DNA from 3 places in the Saccharothrix espanaensis DSM 44229 genome. Region 3 is predicted to be linked to each of the others. Evidence: riboswitches for the same ligand, from Rfam matches in the RefSeq annotation. Region 3 holds a riboswitch; each other region holds the start of a gene.
The links. Region 3 has a riboswitch for S-adenosylmethionine ahead of BN6_RS33230 (aminotransferase class V-fold PLP-dependent enzyme). Riboswitches for the same ligand answer to the same signal wherever they lie in the genome.
Positions count from the first base shown of each region.

Region 1: linked by a shared signal. The riboswitch ahead of BN6_RS03445 (methionine ABC transporter ATP-binding protein) and the one ahead of BN6_RS33230 (aminotransferase class V-fold PLP-dependent enzyme) in region 3 are both predicted to bind S-adenosylmethionine.
Region 2: linked by a shared signal. The riboswitch ahead of thrC (threonine synthase) and the one ahead of BN6_RS33230 (aminotransferase class V-fold PLP-dependent enzyme) in region 3 are both predicted to bind S-adenosylmethionine.

Region 1 covers NC_019673.1:704,291-711,254, reverse strand. Annotated here, with positions in the region: gene BN6_RS03465 (4-(cytidine 5'-diphospho)-2-C-methyl-D-erythritol kinase) at 1-231, opposite strand, end outside; gene BN6_RS03460 (DUF4184 family protein) at 388-1,119, shown strand; gene BN6_RS03455 (MetQ/NlpA family ABC transporter substrate-binding protein) at 1,122-1,928, opposite strand; gene BN6_RS03450 (methionine ABC transporter permease) at 1,964-2,620, opposite strand; gene BN6_RS03445 (methionine ABC transporter ATP-binding protein) at 2,644-3,654, opposite strand; SAM riboswitch class I at 3,856-3,948, opposite strand; gene rsmA (16S rRNA (adenine(1518)-N(6)/adenine(1519)-N(6))-dimethyltransferase RsmA) at 4,038-4,913, opposite strand; gene BN6_RS03435 (resuscitation-promoting factor) at 4,923-6,365, opposite strand; gene BN6_RS03430 (TatD family hydrolase) at 6,641-6,964, opposite strand, start outside.
Region 2 covers NC_019673.1:1,500,198-1,507,161, reverse strand. Annotated here, with positions in the region: gene BN6_RS07080 (sulfite exporter TauE/SafE family protein) at 1-727, opposite strand, end outside; gene rpsT (30S ribosomal protein S20) at 930-1,190, shown strand; gene holA (DNA polymerase III subunit delta) at 1,355-2,335, opposite strand; SAM riboswitch class I at 2,433-2,548, shown strand; gene thrC (threonine synthase) at 2,560-3,822, shown strand; gene BN6_RS07060 (hypothetical protein) at 3,901-4,353, opposite strand; gene BN6_RS07055 (DNA internalization-related competence protein ComEC/Rec2) at 4,423-6,720, opposite strand.
Region 3 covers NC_019673.1:7,640,888-7,647,851, forward strand. Annotated here, with positions in the region: gene BN6_RS33205 (AsnC family protein) at 1-798, shown strand, start outside; gene BN6_RS33210 (hypothetical protein) at 876-1,136, opposite strand; gene BN6_RS33215 (hypothetical protein) at 1,261-1,659, opposite strand; gene BN6_RS33220 (RluA family pseudouridine synthase) at 1,844-2,773, opposite strand; gene lspA (signal peptidase II) at 2,770-3,366, opposite strand; gene BN6_RS33230 (aminotransferase class V-fold PLP-dependent enzyme) at 3,389-4,705, opposite strand; SAM riboswitch class IV at 4,745-4,859, opposite strand; gene BN6_RS33235 (potassium/proton antiporter) at 5,075-6,547, opposite strand; gene BN6_RS33240 (DUF167 domain-containing protein) at 6,838-6,964, opposite strand, start outside.

The sequences.
Region 1 (6,964 bases), 2.4 Mb from region 3:
CCGCCAGGCCAGGTTCGACGGTCCGGTGGGCACCACGTCCGCACCCTCGCCGTGCACCTCGACGCCGGGGTCGTCGGCGACCGAGACCGTCACCTCGTCGGTCAGGGACAGCGCTTGGAAGATCGTCACCAGGTCGTGGTAGCCGTCCGCGCGCGGGTCACCGACCGCCAGGTGCAGGTTGACCTTGGCCGGGACGCGGACGGTGACCGGGGGTGGGACTACGGCGAGCACGCCATGAAGCCTACGGGCGTCGGCCGGGTGCTCGCTGCCACCCGGCTCCCACCTGCGGACGAACCCGCCGGGCGGGGGTGGTCGGAGGTGCGGGGATCTTGTGGAGGAGCAGTGCCCGGGGCCGCCTCGGGCGGGCTCGGGTGGTCGAATGCCGGTATGCCGTTCACCGCCTCGCACATCGCCGCGGTCCTCCCGCTGACCCGCCGCCCGCTGGTGCCGTCGGCGCTGGTCGCGGGCTCGATGGCGCCGGACCTGCCGTACTTCGTGCTGCTCTACCCGGGCGGCGGCGAGTACACCCACACGTGGTGGGGCCTGCTCCTGGTGGACGTGCCGATCGCGCTGGCCGCCCTGCTCGTCCACCGCGCGCTGCTGCTCGAACCGGCGCTCGCGCTGGCCCCGGCGGCGGTCCGGTCGCGGGTCGCCCACCTGCGAGCGCCGCGCTTCGGGCTCGCCACGGCGGTCTCGGCGCTGGTCGGCAGCACCACGCACCTCGTCTGGGACGCCTTCACCCACCACGACGGCTGGGGCGTGCGGCTGTTCCCGGTCTTGGAGCGGGACGTGCTGGGGCTGCCCGGCTTCGCGCTGGCGCAGTGGGTCAGCACGGTCCTGGGAGCCCTGCTGGTGGCGGTCTGGTGCGCGCGGAGGCTGTCCCGGATGCCCCGCCGGCCGGTCCCGGCCCGGTTCGCCCCGCCGGACCGCCCGGCCGCCGTCCTCGCCGCGCTGGCGGTGTTCACCACGGTGTTCGCGGCGCTCACCACGACCGGCGACAACGCGACGGACCTGCTGGTCAGCGGCTCGATCACGGTCGTCACCGGGGCGCTGGCGGCACTGGCCCTCTACGGCGCGTGGCGCGCCCTCCGCGGAGAGCGCGCCACCGTCGACCACTAGCCTCAGACGGCCAGCACGGCCCCGTCGAAGGTCTGCTTGATGTAGTCCTTGACCTGCTGCGACTGGAGCAGGGCCAGCAGGTCCCTGATCCGCTTGTCGTCCTTGAGCTCGGCGCGGGTGACCAGGCCGTTGGCGTTCGGGTTGCCCTCGGCCTTCTCCAGCACCAGCGCGTCGGTCGCGGGCTTGAGCCCGGCGTCGATCGCGTAGTTGCCGTTCACCACGGAGGCGTCGGTGTCCTCCAGCGACCGGGGCAGCTGCGCCGCCTCCAGCGCCACGAACTCCAGGTTCTTCGGGTTCTCCGCGACGTCCCGGATGGACGGGACCTTCTCCGCGCCCGCCTTGATCTTGATCAGGCCGTTCTCGGCGAGCAGCCGCAGCCCGCGCGCCTCGTTCGTGGCGTCGTTGGCGACCGCGACCTTCGCGCCGGAGGGCAGGTCGGTGAGCTTCTTGTGCTTCTTGGAGTAGACGCCGAGCGGCTCGACGTGCACCGGCCCGATCCACTCCAGTTTCGCGCCGCTCTCGGTCTTGAAGGTGTCCAGGTACGGGATGGTCTGGAAGTAGTTGGCGTCCAGCGAGCCGTCGACCAGCGCGGTGTTGGGCTGGACGTAGTCGGTGAACTCGACGACCTCGATCTTGAGGCCCTTGTCCTTGGCCAGGTTCTCCGCCACGTACTTGAGCACCTGGGCGTGCGGGACGGGGCTGACGCCGACCTTCAGGGCCGCTTCGGGGTCGGAAGCGGCACCGGTCTGGCCGCTTCCGCAGCCCACTGCGGTCAGCAGCACGGCGACGAGGGCAGCACGAATACGCATTTCACATTCCTTAGGGCAGAGCGGAGACGAAAGGGTCAGACGGAGGCGTGCCGGCGGCGGTCGACGCCCCGGGCCACGCGGTTGCCGATGAACTGGATCAGGGTGGCCACGACGGCGAGCACCACGACCGTCGCCCACAGGTAGCGGTCGTTGAAGCGCTGGTAGCCCTCGCGCACCGCGAGGTCGCCGAGGCCGCCGCCGCCCACCACACCGGCCATGGCGGAGTAGCCGAGCAGGGCGATGGCGGTCACGCCGATCGCGTTGACCAGCGCGGGCAGCGATTCGCGGAGCAGCACGCTGCGCACGATCCGCGGCGTGGAGGCCCCGGTGGTCACCGCGGCCTCGATCACCGACACGTGCACTTCGGACAGGACGTTCTGGACCAGCCGCCCGACGAACGGGATCGCGCCGACCGCCAGCGGCACGATGGCCGCCGTCGGCCCGATCGTGCCGCCGAGGATCAGCCGGGTGAACGACATCAGCACGATCAGCAGGACCAGGAAGGGCATGGACCGACCGAGGTCGACCACGAAGCCGAGCAGCTTGTGCACCACGGGCCTGGGGCGCAGCCCACCGGGAGCGGTGAGCTGCAACCAGACGCCGAGCGGGATGCCGAGCACAACAGCGATCAGGGTGGAGACGCCCACCATGTAGACCGTCTGGCCGGTCGCGACCAGGACGTCGTCGAACACGGTGGACCAGGGTGTGGCAGACCTCACGCAGCTACTCCCTGGGGCCCCGCCAGTGTCCGGCGCACCGCGCCACCCGCTTCGGCGATCCACTCCAGCGCCGAGTCCGCGCGCTCGCCGTTGAGACCGACGCGGAACCGCGCCACCGGGGTCTCGCCGAGCCGCGTCAGACCGCCGCCGAGCAGGTTGAGGTCCACGCCGAACCGGCTGGTCGCCTCGGGCAGCAGCGCGCCGACCGCGGCGAACCCGACCAGCACCACGTCCGCGACGCGGTCGTACGCGCCTTCGGCGGCCGGGTTCTGGTCGACGGCGGGCAGCAGCGAGGCGGCCGTGCGGGAGGCCGCGTCCGCGACCAGGTCCAGCACCTTGCCGTGCTCGACCACGCGGCCGTCCTCCAGCACCGCGACGTCGTCGCAGATCTTGCGGACCACGCCCATGTCGTGGGTGACCACGAGCACGGTGACGCCGAGCTCGGCTCGCGCGCGGTCCAGCACGGTGAGCACCGAGCCGGTGGTGTCGGGGTCGAGCGCGGAGGTCGGCTCGTCGGCCAGCAGCACCGACGGGCTGGCCGCCAGGGCGCGCGCCACGGCGATCCGCTGGCGCTGGCCGCCGGAGAGCTGGTCGGGGTAGGAGCCCGCCTTGTCGGTCAGGCCGACCAGGTCGAGCAGCTCGGCGACCCGGGTCCGCCGCTGCGGGCCGGGCACGCCGGCCGACTCCAGCGGCAGCGCCACGTTGCCCGCGGCGGTCCGCTGGCGCAGCAGCGAATCCCCTTGCGGCACAACGCCGATCTGCCGGCGGGCGGCACGCAGCGCCGGCCCGCCCAGGGACACCAGGTCGGTGCCGTCGACGCGGATCGCACCGCTGTCGGGGCGCTCCAGCAGCGCCACGCACCGGGCCAGCGTGGACTTGCCCGCACCGCTGGGGCCGACGACGCCCAGGACGGTGCCGGCGGCCACGTCCAGGTTCACGCCGTCCAGCGCGCGAACCTGACCGGTACTCCCGGGGAAGGTCTTGGTGAGGTTTTCGACAGTGATCACGATTTCGCTCCACGACTGCACGCGGCAGCGCACGCTCGTGGCGTGCACGTCCGAAGGCCGGCTCAAGAAGGGTGTCCCAGCGGAGGGGACGACGAGGACTCGAAAAGCGCCTGGGGCGGAGTTAGCTGCGACAGCCCGAAACCGTGCGGCGGCCGTGGTCGACGACTCGCCGGCGCGTGAGCAGCATCCTGGGCACGTGATCCTCCATCGATCCTGGCTGAAGCACCTGCCTCCGTGGGGAGGTGGTTGCTGCGGCGTCGTAGAGCCAGGTCTCTCAGCCGCTCGGGATGGCAGCACGAGTACACCCGACGCAGAGGCTTGAACGCAAGCCCGCATGAGGATCGTTCGTCAAATCACACTTTTGGCCGAAAGATCATCGGCCATTACGGTGAGGAAACCTCGGCTATCCGGATGAACGCTCCGACGTCCAATTGCTCCCCCCGGACGCCCGGATCGACCCCTGCCTGCACCAACAGCCGCTCGGCCGCGGCGGCGGAGCCGGCCCACCCGGCGAGCGCCCCGCGCAGCATCTTGCGGCGTTGCGCGAAAGCCGCGTCCACCAACGAGAACAGCACCTTGCGGTCCACAGTGGACAGCTGCTCGTGGCGGGTGAACGCGACCAGCGCGGAATCGACGTTGGGCACCGGCCAGAACACCGAGCGCGGGACCGGCCCGGCCCGGCGGGCGTCGGCGTACCAGGCGAGCTTCACGCTGGGCACGCCGTAGACCTTGCTGCCCGGCCCGGCCGCCATCCGATCGGCCACTTCGGACTGCACCATCACCAATCCGGTGCGCAGCGAAGGCAGTTCCGCCATCAGGTGCAGCACGACCGGCACCGCCACGTTGTACGGGAGGTTGGCCACCAACGCCGTCGGCGGCGTGGCGAACCGGTCGGCCGTGACGCGCATCGCGTCGGCCTCGATCACGGTCAGCCTCTCGGAGAGACCCGGCGCGCGCTCGGCCACCGTCAGCGGCAGCCGGGCGGCCAGCACCGGATCGATCTCCACGGCGACCGTCGAAGCGCAGGCGGGCAAGAGCGCCAGCGTGAGCGAACCCAGACCGGGCCCCACTTCCAGCACCACGTCGTCGGGCGACAGCCCGGCAGCCGAGACGATCTTGCGGACGGTGTTCGGGTCGTGCACGAAGTTCTGGCCGAGCTTCTTGGTGGGCCTGATGTCCAGCTCGGCGGCGAGCCGACGAACGTCAGCAGGGCCGAGGAGCGCACTCCCCGGCCCTGCTGAAGACGAAGCTTCGGTCACACGCGCAACTTACGGCAGGCCCAGCTTCTGCTGGCAGTGGGGCCACGCCGAGTACCCGCCGCGCGCGTCGCGCAGCTTGGTGGCCACGGCGATCTGCTGCTCGCGGCTGGCCTGGTGGGGGTAGGCGGCATACGCGGCACCGCCGTACGCGTCCCACGTGCCCTTGTTGAACTGGAGGCCGCCGTAGTAGCCGTTGCCGGTGTTGATGGCCCAGTTGCCGGTCGCCTCGCAGTTGGCCAGCCGGTCCCACACCGCGCCGTCGGGCGGGAGCTTGGTGCCGACCTTGACCTTCTTGGCCTTCGGCTCCTTGGTGACCTTCGCGCCGAGCTTCTCGCGCCCGGTCTCCTTGCCGTTCTTGATGGTCACCCGGTAGGTGACGATCTGCTCGCCGGCCTCGCCCGGCTCCAGGACCTCTTTCTGGCCCTTGAGCATCGTGTCGTCCTTGACCTCCTCGACGGGCGGCTCGACGGCCTCCGTCGCGTTGATCACGGACACGCCGGTGCGGCTGATGTGGACCTCGGCGCCGTTGGTGATGCGCAGGTCGCCGGCGGACTCGAGCTTGTCCTCCGGGCCGAGCGAGATGTTCTCGGCCTTCATCAGCTCGTCGACGGTCAGCGCCGTCGTGCGCAGCTGCTTGGGCTCGGTGCCGCCGTCGTAGAGCGTGACGGTCTTGAGGCTCTTGACCTCCAGCGCCATCCCGCCGAGCGGGACGGCCATGCCGCGGTCGTGGGACAGCCACGCGCCCTCGTCGGCGACCTGGAGCTGGTCGAGCGCCTCGTCCACGGTGACCGAGCGGACCCAGCCCTCGCGCTGCTCGCCGTCGACGGTCATCTTGACCAGCCGGCCGCGGTCCAGCGAGATCTTGCCGCCGTCGCCGACCTTCGCCTGGGGGGACGGGCTGAGCGCGTCGTGCTCACCGACCGCGATGCCCTCGTCGGCGAGGATCTCGCCCACGGTGGACTCGTAGGTCCGCACGGTCTTGAGTTCGCCGTCGACGTCGACGGTGACGGACTTGTCCATCGCGATGGCGGTCGCTCCACCGCCGGAGATGGTCACCAGCACGGTGGCGACCGCGGCCTTGAGGAAGCGGCGCTTCCACTTCCCGGCGGCTTCGACCAGGGCGGCGGGCGGGGCGCTCGGCTGCTCGGCAGCCAGGGCTCCGGCGACCCGGTCCTGGGAGACCTCGTCCGGGATGATGATGGGCGGGAGGAGCGTGGTCTCGGCGTTGATGAGCTTGATCAGCTCGTCGACGTCGACGTTGGCACTGGCCAGCAGGTCGTCCGCGTCGGGTCCGAGGACCTCCAGCACGTCGTCCGGGGTGATGCTGAAGACCGTGGTGTCCCAGTCGGACCAACCGGGCTCGGGTCTGTCCAGGACGTCCACGCCGGTGGGCGGTGCCTGGTCAGGCCGCACGGGGGTAAACCAGTCGGTGTCCTCGTTGAACGAGTTCACGGGGTTCCATACCTCCTGAAGGCGCGAAGGTTTCGCGCACACGTTCGGTGTCGGCGGTCAACAGGTGATCTCCGGCAACTCCCGCGTGTATCCGTCTTCTCGCTTCTGGTGTGTAAACCCGCCCCGACTGCGGGCTGCGCCCCAGGGGGATCGAACTCGGGGCACGGTCACGGGACCGTAACGGGTGCGCGGGGGTTGTGCAAACACCCCTACCCGCCTTGTGAGTTCGATCACCCCAACAGCGGAGCAAGTCCGTCCGCCATTCGTCGTAAGTCCTACTGCGACTGCACCACGTCACCGAGGTTGAAGACCCGCTCGGCGTTTCGGGTGACAGTTGACGCAAGGTCGGCCACATCCACGTCACGCAACGTCGCGATGTCACGGAGCGTGTAGTTCGCGCAGTACGGCTCGTTCGGCCGCCCCCTGAACGGGTGGGGCGTCAGGAAGGGGGCGTCGGTCTCCACCAGGAGGTGGTCGGCCGGCACCCACGCCGCCGCCTCGCGCAGCGCCCCCGCGTTGCGGAAGGTCACCGCGCCGGCGAACGACAGGACGAACCCGCGCTCCACGCACGCGCGCGCGAAGTCGAGGTCGCCGGAGAA
Region 2 (6,964 bases), 3.2 Mb from region 3:
ACGCGGACCCCCGCCGCACCGCCAGCCGCGCCCCGAACACCGCGCCGCCGAGGTTGCAGACCGCCAGCACCAACGCGAGCCCCCACAGCACCTTGCCGGTGGGGATGAAGTAGAGCAGCGCGCCCAGGTTCGTCGCGACGTTGATGATCTTGGCGGTCGCCGACGCCCGCAGGAACGCGAACCCGACCAGCCCCACCAGCAGGAACACCAGGAAAGTCCCGGTGCCCGGCCCGGCCAGCCCGTCGTAGAACCCGACCACCGCGCCGCCGGTGACCATCACGCCGATCTGGGCGGCCCGCCCGAACCGCGGCGTCTCGGCCACGCCGAGTTCCGGCTTGCGCCACGTGTAGAGCCCGACCCCCACCAGCGCGACCAACACCACACCGTTGAGCACCCCCGGCTCCAACGCCCCCGCGAACGCCGCGCCACCCGTGGCCCCGGCGAACGCCGCCACCGCCATCGGGATCGCCGACGCCCAGTCGATCGACGTCTGCCGCGCGTACGCACCGACCGCGGAGGCCGTGCCGACCACAGCGGCGACCTTGCTCGTGGCCAACGCGTAGAGCGGCTGCCCACCGGGCCCGACCAGCAACAACGCGGGTAGCTGGATCAGCCCTCCCCCGCCCACCACCGCGTCCACCGCGCCGGCGAGGGCGGCGGCCACGCAGAGGAAGAGGAGACCGGCGAGCGACACCTGGCCGAACCCGGGCCAGTCAAGAGCGGTCATCACCTGAACAGGGTAACCGGACAGCTGTACTGTTTTTCTCTGGCGAGGACCGCCGCGAGGACCGGTTAACGCCCCCGCGAGCAGCCCTGATAGCCTCTACAGCCGTATCGCGCGGCATTCCGCAATGGAGGAAAGCCCACCTCGCGTGGGGCCGATCACAGCGCGATGCGAACCCAGAGACCAAGGAAACGGTGGCTTTCGCGTGGCGAACATCAAGTCCCAGCTCAAGCGGATCAAGACGAACGAGAAGGCGCGCCTGCGCAACAAGGCCGTCAAGTCGTCGCTGAAGACCGCGATCCGCAAGTTCCGCGAGGCCGCCGAGGCCGGCGACAAGGACAAGGCTGTCGCCCTGGCCCGCGAGGCCTCCCGCAAGCTCGACAAGGCCGTCACCAAGGGCGTGATCCACGCCAACCAGGCCGCCAACAAGAAGTCGGCCCTGGCCCGGCGCGCCAACCAGATCTGATCACCCGGATCTGACGCAGGCCTTCCCGAAGCGCCGCCCCTCCCCTGAGGGCGCGGCGCTTCGCCTTTCCCGCACAAAGCACCGCCCGCGCCGCAGACACCACACGCGTCGGCAGCGCCCGCCTCAACAGTCGGCCTCACTGGGTCGGGTTCAACGCCACGACCTCAACGCCGCCCGTACGCCGCGACGATCTTCAGCACGGCCCGCTCCAGGGCGTAGCCAGAGTCGGCGGCCACGCCCTTCACGTCCGCGTTGAGGCCCGCGACCACCGACATGGCGGCGGCCAGCCCGTCACCGTCCCAGCCCCGCGCCTGCCCCTGCGCCTTCTTCACCTTCCACGGCGGCATCCCCAGCTCGCCGGCCAGCTTGAACGGGTCGCCCCGCCCCACGGCCGACACCCGCGCGATGGTCCGCACCGCGTCCGCCAACGCGTCCGCAACGAGCACGTGCGGCACGCCGGTCTGGGTCGCCCAGCGCAACGCCTCCAGCGCCCCGCCCCGGTCGCCCATCACGGCCTTCTCGGCCACCGCGAACCCGGTCACCTCGGCCCGCCCCCGGTGGTAGCGGTGGACCGCGTCCGCGTCGACCTTGCCACCGGTGTCGGACACCAGCTGCGACGCCGCCGCCGCCAGCTCCCGCAGGTCCGACCCGATCGCCTCGATCAGCGCCCCGACCGCCTCCGGGTCGGCCTTGCCGCCCGCGGCACGGATCTCGTTGCGCACGAACGCCTCGCGGTCCGCCGCCTTGGTGATCTTCGGGCACTCGGTCACCACCGCCCCGGCCTTGCGCAGCGCGGCGGGCAGTTCCTTGGCCACCTTGCTGCGCCCGCCGCCGGTGTGCACGACGATCAGGGTCACCCCGTCGGCCGGCGCCTTGGCGTAGGCCATGACCGCCTCGGCGATCTCCTTGCCGGCCTCCTGCGCGGATTCCAAGGCGATCACCCGCCCCTCGGCGAACAGCGACGGACTCACCAGTTCTGCCAGCTCAGGAGGGGTGAGATCAGTCACCTTGACCCTGGTCAGGTCGGCCTGCGGGTCGACCTTGCGAGCCACCGCCAGCGCGCCGCGCAACGCGCGCTCGACCAGCAACTCTTCCTCGCCGAGAACCAGGTGCACGGGGTCTGGAGTGACTGCGGACGCGCTCACGGAGCGATCCTCCCACGCCCCGGATCGCGTCCGGATGGTGGACGGATCTGGCTGCCGGTCGGGATCGTGCCGTAAGTTGGACGCCACAACTGAATACCGCTCATCCAGAGGGGCAGAGGGATCGGCCCGAAGAAGCCCCGGCAACCCGTCGCGCAGCGTCCGCTGCGACGACCACGGTGCCAATTCCGACCCGCGACGCGGGAAAGATGAGGAGATACCTCGCGATGACTGCTGTCAGTGTGCCTTCGGCCACCACCTCCTTCGACCTCGGTCCGGCTCGCGCCCTGTCGTGCCGTGAATGCGGTCACCAGACTCCGCTGGCCCCGGAATACGCCTGTCTCGAGTGTTTCGGGCCGCTGGAAGTCGCCTACGACTTCGGCCGCGTCCGCCGCGAGGACATCGAGGCCGGCCCACGGTCGATCTGGCGCTACCGCGGCCTGCTCCCGGTGCCCTCGAACGTCGAGTCGCACCCCAACACCAACCCCGGCGCCACCCGCCTGGTCGAGGCCGACCGCCTCGCCAAGGCCTTGGGCGTGCGCAAGGTCTGGGTGAAGGACGACACCGGCAACCCCACCCACTCGTTCAAGGACCGCGTCGTCGGCGTCGCCCTCGCGGCCGCCCGCGAGCTGGGCTTCAAGGTCCTGGCCTGCCCCTCCACCGGCAACCTGGCCAACGCCGTCGCCGCCGCCGCGGCCCGCGCCGGCTGGCAGTCGGTCGTGCTGGTGCCCTCCTCCCTGGAGCAGGCCAAGATCCTCATGACCGCCGTCTACGGCGGCAACCTGATCACCGTCGACGGCAACTACGACGACGTGAACCGCCTCGCGCAGGAACTGGCCGCCGAGCACGAGGACTGGGCGTTCGTCAACGTCAACGTCCGCCCCTACTACGCCGAGGGCTCCAAGACCCTGGGCTACGAGGTGGCCGAGCAGCTGGGCTGGCGGCTGCCCGACCAGATCGTGGTGCCCATCGCGTCCGGCTCCCAGCTGACCAAGGTGGACAAGGCCTTCCGCGAGTTCGGCGAGCTCGGCCTGGTCGACGCCACCCCGTACAAGGTGTTCGGCGCCCAGGCCACCGGCTGCTCGCCGGTGTCGGCGGCGTTCAAGTCCGGTCAGGACGTGGTGACCCCGGTCCGCCCGGACACCATCGCCCGCTCGCTGGCGATCGGCGCCCCGGCCGACGGCCCGTACGTGCTGGACGCGGTCCGCCGCACCAACGGCGCGATCGAGGACGTCACCGACGAGGAAGTGGTCGAGGGCATCCGCCTGCTGGCGCGCACCGAGGGCATCTTCGCCGAGACCGCCGGCGGCGTGACCGTCGCCACGGCGAAGAAGCTCATCGAGACCGGCCGGCTCGACCCGGACGCCGAGACGGTGCTGCTGATCACCGGCGACGGCCTGAAGACCCTCGATGCCCTCGGCGACCGCGTCGGTCCCCGCGCCAACGTCCCGCCCTCGGCCGAGGCCGTGCTGAACGCGCTGAAGGACTGACCGCGCCCGGCCGGCTCGCGCGCCACGACCGCCTGTCGAAGGCACGTCGCACGCGGGCCGGCCGCGCCGGACCACCGGTCACAAAGCGGTGTCCGGCAGCCGCAGCCACCCGGTGCGCGGGAACGACGAGAGTTCGGGCAGCAGGTAAGGCCCGATCTCCTCGGTCTCGGCCCGCCACGCGGTGAGCTGCTGCGGCCACGGCGACGCCGTCTTGTGCCCGTTGTACCGGTTCGCCCGCCAGTCCTCCGGCGCGATCGCCAGGACGTCGTCGAACAGCGCGTCCGCGATCTCCTGGTACGCCTCCTGCGGCGACGAGACCGACATGGTGCCCACGGTTTTCGTGACGGTCGCCCGTGCCACGATCCCCCGGCCGCCGATCGGCAGGTCCTCGCAGACGAAGAACTCGAACGACGGCCTTAATTCCGCGTCCGGCCACGGGTGGGCGGCATAGCCGGGTTGCCACAGCGCCCACCCGAGTTCGCGCGGCGACCAGCCGGTGTGCAGCCGGACCCAGATGTTCGTGTCACTCATGATCGTGCTCCTCTCGGTAGGCCCGGTCGCGCGACCGGGCCGGCTCGTTCGTCATCCCGGCGGCCGTGTTCAGCCGCCGTCGTCCAACGGGTCGCCGCGCCGGACGACCCGTGGCCCGTCCGGGCCCGGCAGGACGGCGGTGTCGCCGTCCCGATCGGTGCGCAGCAGCCACGCCCCGTGCCGTTCCAGGGCGTCGACCAGCACCCCGCTGGGGTGGCCGTAGCGGTTGCCCGCCCCGACGCTGACCAGCGCGACCCGCGGCCGCACCGCCGCGAGGAACTCCGGCGACGAGTACCGCGACCCGTGGTGCGGCACCTTGAGCACGTCCGCCCGCAGGTCGACGTGCCCGCCGAGCAGCGCCGCCTGCCCGGCCAGCTCGACGTCGCCGGTCAGCAGCACCCGCCCGGCCACCGTGGTCGCCCGCACCACCACCGACGCGTCGTTGACCGCCGTGTTCTCGTCCCCGCGCGGAACCGCCCGCGGCCCCAGCACGTCCAGCTCCAGCCCCGGCCAGCTCAACCGCTGTCCGACCGCCAGCTCGACCAGCTCGACCCCGGCACCCCGCGCCAGCGCCACGACCTCCTTCCACGCCCACTCCGGCTGCCGCGACGGCCCCACGGCCACCGCGCCGACACCCCGTTCCGCCAACACCGCCGCCAGCCCGCCGATGTGGTCGGCGTGCAGGTGGCTCAGCACCACCAGCGGCACCCGCCGCACGCCCAGCCGGCTCAGGCAGGCCAACACCGGGGCCGGATCCGGCCCGGTGTCGACCAGGACCGCCCGGTCGCGTTCGGCCGTGGCCAGGACGACCGCGTCGCCCTGGCCGACGTCGCACGCCACCACGGCCCAGCCAGGCACCGGCCAGCGCGGCACGACGACCCCGACCGGCACCAGCACGACGACCGCTCCGGCGGCGACCGCGACGAGCAACACCCGCAGCCGCCGCAGCCGGAACACGCCGTACGCCACCAGCACCGCCCCGACCAGCAGCAGCCCGCCCGTCCAGCCCTCGGGCCACGCCACCGCCGCACCGGGCACCGCCGCCGCCCGCCGGCCGACCGCGATCAGCCACCACGCGGCCGGCCCAGCCACCTCGACCACGAACCGCGCCGTGTCGAGGTGGACCTGCGCCACCACGGCCGCCAGCACCCCGAGCACCGTCGCCGGTGCCACCACCGGGGCCACCAACAGGTTCGCCACGACCGCGACCAGGCTCACCTGGCCGGAGATCCCGGCGACCAGCGGAGCCGTGGCGAGGTGCGCCGCCGCCGGCACCGCCAACGCCTCGGCCACCCCGACCGGCACGCCCCGGTCGCGCAGCAGGCCGGACCACCGCGGCGCGAGCAACACCAGCGCGGCCGTGGCCACGACGGACAGCCCGAACCCCGGATCCACCGCGAGCTGGGGATCGTGCAGCACCAGCACGACCACCCCGGCGGCCAACGCGGGCAACGCCGACCGCTCCCGCCCCAGCACCAGCGCGAGCAGTGCCACCGCGCCCATCACCGCCGCCCGCAGCACGCTCGGCTCCGGACCGGCCAGCACCACGAACCCGACCAGCGCCGCCATCCCGCCCACGGCACACCCGCGCGGCCCGAACCGCAGCAGCCGCAACAACAACAGCACCGCGCCGCACAGGATCGCCAGGTTCGCCCCGCTCACCGCCAGCACGTGGGCCAGGCCCGAGGTGCGGAACTCGTCCACCACCCTGGGTGTCAGACCCGACGTGTCGCCGACGACCAGCGCGGGCAGCAGCCCGGCCGGCTCCGGGTCGAGCGTGCCGCTCGCGTCCCGCAGCCCCGCCCGCAACGCCTCCGCCGCCCGCTGCCACACGGGTGCCGGAGTGACCTCGCGCGGCGGACCTCGCACCCGGAGCATCGCGACGGTCAGCTCACCGGATTTGGCCGGTGCGAGCGTGCCGCGAGCCAGGACCTGTTGTCCGGGAAGCAGTTCCCGCCAGGCCGAGGCCGGAGCGAGCACCACCACCCGGCCGCCGTCGTCCACCACCACCGCCCGGACGAGGACCAGGTCGACGCCCTCGGGGCGCGACCCGAACCCGGCGGTCCGCAGACCACGCGGCCGGTCGTCCAGCTCCAGGCGCAACGCCGTCAGGCCGCCGTGCCCGGCCGCCGAACGAAGCGGGTGGTGCGCCGACTCGTGCACCTGCGCGCCGATCCAGCACGCCGCCACCGGCCCGACCACCGCGATCGCGACCGCGGCGGGCCGCCACCGGCGGAGGGCGACACCGCCCACCGCTGCCAGAGCGAGACCGACGACCACGCCCGCCCACCACACCCAGAGCAAGCCGGCGAGTGCGGTCGACCAGACCGCCAGCGCCGCGGGTACCAGGTAGGCACGGGAACTCACGGCCCGGTGCGCCGTTCAGGGCTGTGGTCGGCGCCCCTGGAGTGGTGGTGCGTTCGGCGGACGCCACGGGATCGCGGCCCTTGTCGTGTCATCGGGTACCTCCTGCTTGGTGTCCGTTGTGGACAGATCGGTTCATCGGACGGGTCGAGCTGTGGCCGGGGTGCGATGGTGCAAACGGGGTCGACCGGGTTGGGATCGACCGGAGTCGGAACGGAACGAATCGCATGGATGGGAGCGGACGGTC
Region 3 (6,964 bases):
GACCCGCGCGAGGCCGCCACCCGGCTGATCACCCTGTCCGGCAGCGGGCTGCCGCTGCTGGTCGGCGTGGAGTGCGACCCGAACGGCATCCGCAAGGCACTGGCCAACAGCGTCGCGTGGGGCAGCTACACGGGCCCGGCCCAGGCCGGACCGGGGCAGGCCCAGGCGGGTCGGGGCACGCCGGCCGGCCCGTACCCGCCCGCCCCCGGCACCGTCCGCGGCACCCCGTCGGGCTCCTACCGGCAGGGACCGCCCAGCGCCCCGTTCCCCGCGCAGCAGCCGCCACCGCCGCCCACGGCGCAGGAGCCGATGAACACGTGGGGCCCGCCGCAGTCCTCCGGCTGGGCCCGCGGCGACCACGCGCCCACGCCCAAGTCCCGCACCGGCAAGATCGGCTCCGCGCTGGAGACCGAGGGCCTGGAGGGCGCGCGGTTCACCATCCAGCTGGTCGAGGTCGTGGACCCGGCCGACTTCCTGTTCACGGCGGCCGGCTACAAGCTGGCCGACGGCGAGCGCGCGGTCGTCGTGCACACCGAACTGGCGAACATCGGCACGGTGACGTTCAACGCCCTGCCGGACATGTACCTGGTGCTGATGACCAGCACCGGCGAGACGGTCGGCAAGGCCCCGGTGTCGCTGTCCTCCCGGCCGCCGCACAAGATCGGCGTCCAGCCCGGCGAGACGGCCGGCGGGCACACCGTCTACGTGCTGCCGGAGAACACGGCGGTCACCTCGGTCCGGTGGAGCTCCCGCCCCGAGACCGACCTGAACACCCTGGTCTGGACCGTCGACGACTAGCGGCCCTCTCGGGGTCGGCCGGCGGGGTCGGTTCCCGGTGTCGGTTCCGGTGGGCAGTTCTCGTGGTGTTCTCGGGGTCAGTTCTCGGCGTCGGCGGGCCGCTGGTGGCCGCACGGCACCGCGGTGCCGGTCCGGTCGACCACCTCGGCGTCCGCACCCGAGTTCACCCACACCGTGACGCCCTGGTCGTGGACCACGACGTTGAACGGCGACTCCTCCACCGTCGAGGTCACCACGGTGAACTCCTCCCCCGGGCGCAGCCAGTGGTCGGTGCCCCACGGCTCGACCCACAGGCAGAGCAGACCCTCGGTCTCGTTGCTCACGCTGGTCCTCGACACACCACCGACGTTAGCCGAACGGCCCCATCCGGCGAACACGACCTTGCACGTCGTGCGAGCCGGATACCGACCAGTCGGCCTCCAGCGTCCGGACGGGCTCTGGTCCAAGATCGCGCGGGCCGCGTCATCCGTTGCGGTTGAACAACTTCCCGAGGAACGAGCGCTTTGTCGGATTGGTCTCGGGCTCCGGTCGGGCGGCCGGTCGTGGCGCGGGCGGCGGGGCCGGCGCGGCCTCCGGCAGGTCGCCGCCGATCACGGCCGGCGCGACGCTCCAGCCGTCCGGGTCGACCGCGGCGGGCGTGAACCGGCCGTCGTAGACCGTCTCGTCGTCGGGCCGGGCGGCCACCGGGCGGACCCGGCGCTCCTCCGGCACCTGTCGGACCGGTTCCTGCCGGACCGGTTCCTGCCGTACCGGTTCCTGGTGGGCCCGGTGCTGCGCCTCGGCCGCCGCCCACGCGTCGGGGCTGCCGGGCGCGGGCCTCGCGGGCACGGCCTGGTGCCTGCCCGCGCCGGCTCCGGGCATCGGAAACCCTTGCGGTGGCGTGCGATCCGGATCGTCGTAGTGCGTTGACACCACACGTACCTCCCCATACGAGCGGGCCTTCGCCGCAACGTTACGCGAACGCGACCTGGGAACGGGAGGGATTGTCCGTTGCCGGCCCCGACCGGCGGGCGGCCGGCGGGAGCGCCGCGGCCGCCCGGGAGGGCTAGCTCTCGGCGCGCAGCAGTTCCAGCGCGTCCGACAGGTCGGCGGGGTACTCGCTGGTGAACTCGACCCACTGGCCGTCGGCCGGGTGGTGGAAGCCCAGCGTGCGGGCGTGCAGCCACTGCCGGGTCACACCCAGCCGCTTGGCCAGCACCGGGTCCGCGCCGTAGGTCAGGTCGCCGACGCACGGGTGGCGCAGCGCCGAGAAGTGCACCCGGATCTGGTGGGTGCGCCCGGTCTCCAGGTGCACGTCCAGCAGCGACGCCGCCCGGAACGCCTCGACCACCTCGTAGTGGGTGATGCTCGGCCGGCCGTTGGCCATCACGGCGAACTTGTAGTCGTGCTTGGGGTGCCGGTCGATCGGCGCGTCGATGGTGCCCTTGATCGGGTCCGGGTGGCCCTGCACCAGCGCGTGGTAGAGCTTGTCGACCGTGCGGTCCTTGAACGCCTGCTTGAGCACCGAGTAGGCGTTCTCGCTCTTGGCGACCACCATCACGCCGGTCGTGCCGACGTCGAGCCGGTGCACCACGCCCTGCCGCTCGGCCGCGCCGGAGGTGGCGATCCGCACCCCGGCGGCGGCCAGCCCGCCGACCACGGTCGGGCCGGTCCAGCCGGGGCTCGGGTGCACGGCCACGCCGACCGGCTTGTCCACCACGATGATGTCGTCGTCCTCGTGCAGGACCTGGAGGCCCTCCACGGCGATCGCCTGCACCTGCACCGGGCGCTCCGGCTCGGGCAGGGTGATCTCCAGCCACGACCCGGCGACCAGCCGGTCGGACTTGCCGGCGGGCTGCCCGTCCAGCACCACGTCGCCGGACTCGGTCAGGCTCGCGACGACCGTGCGGGACAGGCCGAGCAGCTTGGCCAGGCCCGCGTCGACGCGCATCCCGTCCAGACCGTCGGGGACGGGCAGCGTGCGGTAGTCGCTCATGCGTTCTTCACCGGCTTCACGTGGCGGGTTCCGTCGTAGTCGCGCTGCATCGCGGCCATGATCACGATTATCGCGCCGCCCACGCAGATGCCGGAGTCGGCAATGTTGAACACCGGGAAGAAGGTGCCGTAGGGCTCGACCACCGAGATGAAGTCCACCACGTGGCCGCGCAGCGGACCCGGCGACCGGAAGACCCGGTCCACCAGGTTGCCCAGCGCGCCGCCCAGCACCAGCCCGAGGCCGACCGCCCAGCCGACCGACCGCAGCTTGCGGGCGATCCACAGGATGAACCCGACCACGCCGAACGCGATCAGGGCGAGGATCACCGTCCAGCCCTCGGCCAGGCCGAACGCCGCGCCGGAGTTGCGCAGGAACGACAGGTACACCAGGCCGCCGAACAGCTCGACCGGCTCCCGGCCCTCCAGCTCCGCGACCGCGGCCACCTTGGTCGCGACGTCCAGCGCCAGCACCACCGGCGCGATCGCCGCGAGCAGCGCCACCCGGCTCTGGGGCGGCGGCTGCTGGGCGGTGCCCGGGTCCGGCTCGACCGGGACGTCCCGGTGCTCCGGATCGGTGTTGGGATCGGTGCTCACCGGGCCATTGTCCAGCATCCCTTCAGCGCAGGAACGGCGGGAGCGCCCGCTCGTCGTTCTCCGGCACCCACCGGCCGTCGACGATCCGGTACGGCCACCGCGAGCCCTCGACCACCAGCGACCGCAGGGCCGCCACGAACCGGTCGACGTGCTCGGCGGTGCTGCCCAGCCCGAGCGACGCGCGCAGCGCCCGCTTGCCGTCGGTCAGCCGGTGCACGGCGACGTGGGCGCAGAACGCGCCGTCGCGCACGCCGATGCCGTGCTCGGCGGACAGCGCGGCGGCCAGGAAGCCGACGTCCTGCCCGGTCACCACGAAGCTCACCACGCCCACCCGGTCCTGGTCGGACCCGAAGATCGACAGCTCGTGCGCGCCGGGCACGGTCGCCAGGCCCGCGCGCAGCCGGGCCAGCAGCTCCCGCTCGTGCGCGGTGGTCTGCTCCCAGTGCCGGCCCAGCACGTCGCAGGCCACCGCGAGGGCGTGCACGCCCACCACGTTCGGCGACCCGGCCTCGTGCCGCTCCGGCACCGCCGACCAGGCCACGCCCAGCCGGTCGCCGTGGTCGGTGACCCGGGCCGTCGCGCCGCCGCCGACCAGGTACGGGTCGGCGGCCTGCAGCCAGTCGGCCCGGCCGACCAGCACGCCGGTGCCGAACGGGGCGTAGACCTTGTGGCCGGACAGCACCGCGTAGTCCACGTCCAGCGCGCGCAGGTCGACGGGCCGGTGCGGGGCGAGCTGCGCGGCGTCGAGCGCGATCCGCGCGCCGTGCCGGCGGGCGACGGCGGCCAGCTCGGCCACCGGCCACACCTCGCCGGTGACGTTGGACGCGCCGGTCACCACGACCAGCCGGGGGCCTTCGGGGGTGGCGCGCAGCGCGCGGTCCAGCTCGCGCACGGCACCGGCGGGCGTCGCCGGGGTGGTCAGGCGGTGCACGTTCGGGCCGCGCCACGGCAGCAGCGCCGCGTGGTGGTCGGTGTCGAACAGGACCACGGACGTGTGCCGGGGCAGGCTGCGGGCGAGGAGGTTGAGCGAGTCGGTGGTGTTGCGGGTGAACACGACGGTGTCGCTGGGGCGCGCGCCGAGGAACCGGCGGACCGAGTCGCGGGCCTGCTCGTAGACGCGGGTCGACACCTGGGAGGCGAAGCCCGCGCCCCGGTGCACGCTGGCGTACCAGGGCAGCAGCTCGTCGACGGCGTCGCGGACCTGCTCCAGGCAGGGCGCGCTCGCGGCGTGGTCGAGGTTGGCGTACTCGACGCGCTCGCCGGTGACCAGCGGGACGCGCAGCGAGGCGCCGACGACGCGGGGCAGGGCGGCGATGGAACCGGGAACAGCGACGGTCATGACAACCTCCGACGGGTCCGGCGGACTCCGTGCAGGGGAGGCCCGCGCTTGCCCGACGCCCTACGCGCCAGGCCAGGTCCTCATCGGGGGCACCCCACCGCGGTAGGAGGGTTGCCGGCCAGCTAGCCCGAGCTTCGCGCTGGCACTCATGACCTCGGCACCGAAGTTAGCCCACGACCCGGCACCGAGTCGAGGCCCGTTCACATCCTGGGAGGTCACCGGCCGCCCCCGCCCGCCGTGCGGGAACCCCCAGCTCCCGATCACCCCGCAGGTCACGCCGACGATCACCGAACACCCCGCCGAACCCCGCCCACGTCCCGAATCGCGACCGGGATCACACGTTCGCGTGCCGTTTCGGGGTGCGGCGGGCTACGGCAGGCCCGAGTCGCCCTTCCAGCGGGCGAAGCGGCCGGCCCGGTCGACGGCGCGCAGGCGGCGTTCGGCCGCCGTGCGGGCGGCGTCGGTGCAGACCACGAGCAGTTGGTCGTGCTCTTGGAGACGGGTGGTGGACTGGGGGGTGAAGCCGTCGTCGCCGCGCACCACGAGGCTGATCGTCGCGCCCGGTGGCAGCCGCAGTTCGCTGAGGTAGACGCCGTGCAGCTTGGACCCGCGCTGGATGCGCACCTGGAGCAGCTCCGCACCCAGCTCGTCCAGCGCCGACGAGTCGACCTCGATCTCCTGCGCCTCGCCGGTCTTCACCAGACCGAGCCACTTGGCCATCCACGGCAGCGTCGAGCCCTGCACCAGCGTCAACAGGATGACCAGCACGAACACCACGTCCACCAGCTTCTGCGCGCCGGGGTAGCCCTGGATGAGCGGGATCAGGGCGAACACGATCGGGACCGCGCCGCGCAGCCCGGACCACGAGATGAACACCTGCTCGCGCCACGGCACCTTGAACGGCAGCGCCGCGCACAGCACCGACAGCGGCCGGGCCAGCAGCACCAGCACCCCGCCCGCGACCAGCGCGGGGATCAGCGACTCCAGCAGCCGGCCGGGCGAGGCGTACAGGCCCAGCAGCACGAACAGGCCGATCTGCGCGATCCAGCCCAGCCCCTCGGCGAACGACAGCGTGTCCGACCGGTGCGGCAGGCGGGCGTTGCCCAGCACGAGCGCCGCCGTGTAGACCGCGAGGAACCCGGACGCGTGCGCCAGGTCGCCGGCGGTGTAGGCGATCAGGCACACGGCGACCGTGGCCAACGGGTACAGGCCGGTCGACGGGAGTGCGGCACGCCGAAGCGCGAACCCGCCCAACCACCCCAGCGCCACGCCGATCGCGCCGCCCGCGAGGAGCTCGTAGACCATCAGCGCGGGCGCGGTCCACGTCACCGGGTCGGGCGAGGCGAGCAGCACCACGGCGATGTAGACCGGGGCGTCGTTGAGCCCGGACTCCAGTTCCAGCGCGCCGATCAGCCGCTTGCCGACCCCCACCCCGCGCAGCACGCTGAACACCGCCGCCGCGTCCGTGGACGACAGCACCGCGCCCCACAGCAGGGCGGTGCGCCAGTCCAGGCCCAGCAGGTAGTGCAGGCCCACGCCGGTGACCCCGACGCTGACCGCCACGGACACTGTGGACAGTGCGATCCCCAGTCCCAGCGCGGGTTTCACCGCCGTCCAGCGGGTCGTCAGGCCGCCTTCGGTGAGGATCAGCACGAGCGCCACCGTGCCCAGCGAACGGGTCAGGTCGGCATCCTCGAACTGGATGCCCAGCACGGCTTCGCCGAGCAGCACACCGATGCCCAGGTACAGCAGGAGCGAGGGCAGACCGAGCTTGATCGACACTCGCACCGCGATGACGGAGAGCAGCAGAACCGCGGCGCCGATGCCGAGGAAGGCCGTCACACCACCCACTCGACCTCCAGTTGTTCACTCGGTGGTGGTCATTCTCCCCGGTGACACCGATTTGGACTAATCCGGCAATCGCCACAGCGCCACCACCGAGCGTGCTCCACCCGGGCCGCGCGCGCTGTGCGAGTGGCGAGCGGGCCTGCGGAGCCTGGCACCGCAGTACCGGGAACCGTTCGGCCGCAACCAGCCTCCCCCGGTCCGGGCGGGACCACCGTCCACAGCGGACAGCCCGCCCGATAGCCCCGGTTCACGTGCGAGGACGTCCCGGTGGGTGGACACCGGCGTCAGCCGTCGAGCAGCCGCGCCAGCCGTTGCGCGGCGTCGTCCGGGGCCGGGTCGAGCTCGACGACCTTGTCCCGGCCGCGCTCGCCGTGCACGATCCGCACGTCCTGCCGGCGCACGCCGAACGCC